2 regions of the Streptomyces sp. NPDC003035 genome follow, and region 2 is predicted to be linked to the other one. Evidence: predicted binding sites of a transcription regulator. Region 2 holds the regulator's gene; the other holds the start of a gene.
The links. Region 2 encodes HspR, which represses chaperone genes until heat shock. Its sites were predicted from a motif close to TTGAGNNNNNNNNNCTCAA; they were not measured.
Positions count from the first base shown of each region.

Region 1: a site for HspR is predicted at 1,058-1,076, ahead of lon (endopeptidase La). Genes of this name have one in related genera too.

Region 1 is NZ_JBIAPJ010000002.1:588,049-590,441, forward strand. Features, by position in the region: gene lon (endopeptidase La) at 1-1,035, opposite strand, end outside; gene ACFYV5_RS08815 (DUF2087 domain-containing protein) at 1,179-2,393, opposite strand, start outside.
Region 2 is NZ_JBIAPJ010000004.1:247,884-250,276, reverse strand. Features, by position in the region: gene dnaJ (molecular chaperone DnaJ) at 1-1,049, shown strand, start outside; gene ACFYV5_RS14285 (heat shock protein transcriptional repressor HspR) at 1,054-1,509, shown strand; gene ACFYV5_RS14280 (hypothetical protein) at 1,578-2,045, opposite strand; gene ACFYV5_RS14275 (helix-turn-helix transcriptional regulator) at 2,051-2,393, opposite strand, start outside.

The DNA of each region.
Region 1 (2,393 bases), on a different contig from region 2:
CTTGCGCACCGCGAGGTACTCGGTGATCCGCTCCTTCACGTCCTCCAGGCCCGCGTGCTCGGCGTCGAGGACGCCCTTCGCGCCCTGGATGTCGTACTGGTCCTCGGTGCGCTCGTTCCACGGCAGTTCGAGGACGGTGTCGAGCCAGGTGCGGATCCAGGATCCTTCCGGGGACTGGTCGCTGGACCGCTCCAGCTTCTCGACCTCCTTGAGGGCGGCCTCCCGCACCTTCTCGGGCAGGTCGGCGGCCTCCACGCGCGCGCGGTAGTCGTCGGACTCGTCGCCCTCGGTCTCTCCGTTGAGGTCGCGCAGTTCCTTGCGTACGGCCTCCAGCTGGCGCCGCAGCAGGAACTCGCGCTGCTGCTTGTCGACGCCCTCCTGGACGTCCTTCGCGATGGACTCGGCCACGTCCTGCTCGGCCAGGTGCTCGCGCAGCTGCGCGGTGGCGAGCTTGAGACGGGCGACCGGGTCGGCGGTCTCCAGGAGTTCGACCTTCTGCTCGACGGTGAGGAAGGGCGAGTAGCCGGAGTTGTCGGCGAGGGCCGAGACCCCGTCGATCTGCTGGACGCGGTCGACGACCTGCCAGGCGCCGCGCTTCTTCAGCCACGTGGTGGCGAGTGCCTTGTACTCCTTGACCAGCTCGGTCACGGCCCCGGGCAGCGGCTCGGGCACGGTCTCCTCGACGACGCTGCCCTCGACCCACAGGGCCGCGCCGGGCCCGGTCGTACCGGCGCCGATCCTGACGCGTCCGCGGCCGCGGATGAGCGCGCCGGGATCGCCGTCGGACAGGCGCCCCACCTGCTCGACGGTGCCGAGGACGCCGGTCGCGGCGTAGGTCCCGTCGATGCGCGGGACGAGGAGCACCCTGGGCTTGCCGGAATCGGCGTGGGCGGCGGCCTGGGCGGCCTCCACGGCGGCGCGCACATCGTTGTCGGACAGGTCCAGCGGCACCACCATGCCGGGCAGCACGACTTCGTCATCGAGCGGCAGCACGGGCAGCGTCAGCAGTGAGTTCGCCGTGGATTCGGCAGCCATGATCTCCCCTTCGGCAGTCAAGTTGAGCTATGTGCACTCAATGCTTGTGAGCCGCCGAATGTTCCCCGGGCTGTGTTCGCTCTGAGCGATCACCCGGTCGACCTGGGTCACCGTCGGTCACGGCCGCCGGTCAGAGCCGCCGTTCAGGGCCGCCAGTACCGGCCGTCCGCACGGGCGAGCAGCCGCTCCTCGACCAGATGGCGGCGCAGCGCGGCCACATCCGGATGGACCTCGCGCAGGATCTCGTTCACCTCGGCTTCCGGGTAGCGCCGGTCCGGTGCGAAGAGAGGGACCAGCCCTTCCAGGAAAACTCTGCGCTTGCCCTGCTTCGAGGGGATCACGGCCTGCGGCCGGGGACGTGGGCGGCGAGGTGCCGCCTGGCGCCAGACGTCATCGACGGGGGTCCAGAGCTTTTCGGTGGACGCGATCAGTCCCGCCCGTTCCAGCGCGGCGAGGGACTTCGCGCAGCGCGCGGGCGCCATCCCGAGGCGTTCCGCGATGCCCTGGGTCGTGTCGGCCTGGAGGACGACGGCGCTGTAGACGGTACGGCGGGTGTCGTCGGCCAGTGCGGCGAGGATCCCGTCGGCGGCCTCCGTCCCCGCGATCCCCGTCCCCGCGGTCTCCGCCCCCGCGGTCTCCGCCCCCGAGGTTTCCACGGCCGGTCCCAGCCGGGGAGCCACGGCGGAGTCGATCTCGCCCAGGGCCCTGAGCTCCTCGGGGAACGGGACGCCCCGGTCGCGCTCGCCCGCGCCGTGCTTGCGCAACAGCAGCAGGCCCGTCTGGCGGTGTTTGTGGGGTTCGCCCAGGGCGAGTACGTCGAATCCGGCGTCCGGCAGGGCGGCCTGGCGGCGCAGCTCCTGCAAGAGCGGGGTGGGAACGACCCGGCACGCCACGCGGCCGCGATCCTGTCCGGCGTACGTGTCGTGCGTCTCGTGCGTCTCGTACGTCTCGACCGTCGTGGCCAGGTACGGCTCATGCAGCACGACGGTGCCGCCGGGCGCCACGCGCGGCCAGAGCGACGTGAGGAAACCGGCGTCGTCGGCCTGGGTGCCGGCGTCGAGCCACACCAGGTCCAGCGGTCCCCACGCGTCGAGCTCGTGGTCCGCCAGGGCGAAGAAGTCCCGCTCGATGAAGGTGAGCATGGCGTCGAGGCCCAGCGTGCGGGCCGTCTCCCGCACCCGGTGCGCCGAGGTGCCGGGTACGGAGAAGTCGTCGATGACGAGGAGCTTCGGCGCGTAGTCGTCGAGTACCGAACGCGGACGCAGGACCGACGCGCGCTCCTCCGCCGCGACCTCTCCGCGGACGATCCGCCGGTCCTCGGCGGCCTCCGAACGGGCGTCGCTCAGCCCCAGGAGCAG
Region 2 (2,393 bases):
CCGAGGCGCGCTTCAAGGAGATCTCCGAGGCGAACGACATCCTCGGTGACCCCAAGAAGCGCAAGGAGTACGACGACGCCCGCGCGCTCTTCGGCAACGGCGGCTTCCGGGCCGGACCGGGCGGTGCGGGCGGCACGTTCAACTTCGACCTGGGCGACCTCTTCGGCGGCGCCCAGGGTCCCGGCGGCCCGGGCGGGGCGGGCGGCTTCGGCGGCGGCCTCGGCGACGTCTTCGGCGGCCTGTTCAACCGGGGCGCGGGCGGCGGCGCGGGTCCGCGCACGCAGCCGCGCCGCGGTCAGGACATCGAGTCCGAGGTGACGCTCAGCTTCACCGAGGCCGTGGACGGCGCCACCGTGCCCCTGCGGATGTCCTCCCAGGCGCCCTGCAAGGCCTGTTCGGGCACCGGCGACAAGAACGGCACGCCCCGCGTGTGCCCGACCTGCGTCGGCACCGGCCAGGTCTCGCGCGGCGGCAGCGGCTCCTTCTCGCTCACCGACCCGTGTGTGGACTGCAAGGGCCGCGGCCTGATCGCGGAGACCCCCTGCGAGGTCTGCAAGGGGAGCGGACGGGCCAAGTCCTCCCGCACCATGCAGGTTCGTATCCCCGCCGGTGTCTCGAACGGGCAGCGGATCCGGCTGCGCGGCAAGGGCGCTCCGGGCGAGCGCGGCGGCCCGGCCGGCGACCTCTATGTCGTCGTCCATGTCGACGCCCACCCGGTGTTCGGCCGCAAGGACGACAACCTGACCGTCACCGTGCCCGTCACGTTCGACGAGGCGGCGCTCGGCGGCGAGATCAAGGTGCCGACCCTGGGCGGTCCGGCGGTCACGCTGAAGCTGCCCGCCGGCACTCCCAACGGCCGGACCATGCGCGCCCGCGGCAAGGGCGCGGTCCGCAAGGACGGCACGCGCGGCGACCTGCTGGTGACGGTGGAGGTCGCGGTGCCCAAGGAGCTCGACGACAAGGCCCGCGAGGCCCTCGAGACCTACCGTCAGGCGACGGCGGGCGAGGATCCCAGGGCAGAGTTGTTCCAGGCCGCGAAGGGAGCTTGACGCGATGGACCGACCAGGACGTAGCCGTAACCCCTACGAGCTGACCGACGAGAGCCCGGTGTACGTCATCTCGGTGGCGGCCCAGCTCTCGGGCCTGCATCCGCAGACCCTCCGGCAGTACGACCGCCTCGGTCTGGTCTCGCCCGACCGCACAGCGGGCCGGGGCCGGCGCTACTCGGCCCGCGACATCGAACTGCTGCGCACCGTTCAGCAGTTGTCGCAGGACGAGGGCATCAACCTGGCGGGCATCAAGCGCATCATCGAGCTGGAGAACCAGGTCGCGGCGCTGCAGCAGCGCGTCGCCGAGCTGTCGGCGGCCGTCGAGGGCGCGGCGGCGACGATGCGCCAGCGCGAGGCCCAGGTGCACGCCTCGTACCGGCGCGATCTGGTGCCGTACCAGGACGTGCAGCAGGCGAGCGCGCTGGTGGTCTGGCGCCCGAAGCGGCCCGGCGTCGAGTAGCCGGCTGTTCCCGTACGTGACGAGGCCCCCTCCGCTTCCTGGCGGAGGGGGCCTCGCCGTCGCCCGGGTTACGGGATGAGCTCGCCGACGATGTCCCCGACCGTCTCCCACCACGGCGAGGCGCCGGTCCCGAACGCGGCGGCCAGCGCGGTGCCGACGGCGCGGTCGCGGGGGGTCGCGCCGGGCTTCCAGTCGTCGATGACCCGGCCGTTGCCGGAGGACAGCAGGTCGCCGATCTTCCGGCCGCCGCGGGTCAGCCGGCTCTTGTCGTACCCGCTGGGCACCAGGCGGTAGCGCGTCCCGTCGACGCGGGCGTCGACCCGGTAGGACCACCGCAGCAGCCGCCCCCGCGCGGGCCGGATGCGGGCGGGCCGCCCGTCGACGGTGAGGGTGAGCAGGGCGGGTTCGCGGGTCCCGATGGGGACGTGCGGGTTCACCGGGGCCCCCGGGGCCCGGACGAGCTCCACGGTCGGCATTCCGTACCCGGACACCCGCAGGGTGCCGGCCGGGCCATCCAGGTCGATCTGTACGTCCATGGGTGTCAGTGGTCCCGGTCCAGGATTCCGGACTGGGCGATGAGATAGCCCAGTTGGGCCCGGCTGCCGCTGCCGAGAGCGGCGGCGAGCTTGGCGATGTGGGCGCGGCAGGTACGGACGTTCATGCCGAGCCGGCGGGCTATGGCCTCGTCGACGTGGCCCTCGACGAGGAGTTTGGCGATGGAGCGCTGGATGCCGCTGATGCCGTCGTGGGTCTGGGCGTACGGCACCTGCTCGCCGAAGGGGGTCGCCCGGGCCCAGGACTGCTCGAAGACGGTCGCCAGGTACTCGACGAGGCCGGGGTGGCGGAGCTCCAGGGCGACCTGGCGGTCCTGGCGGGCGGGGATC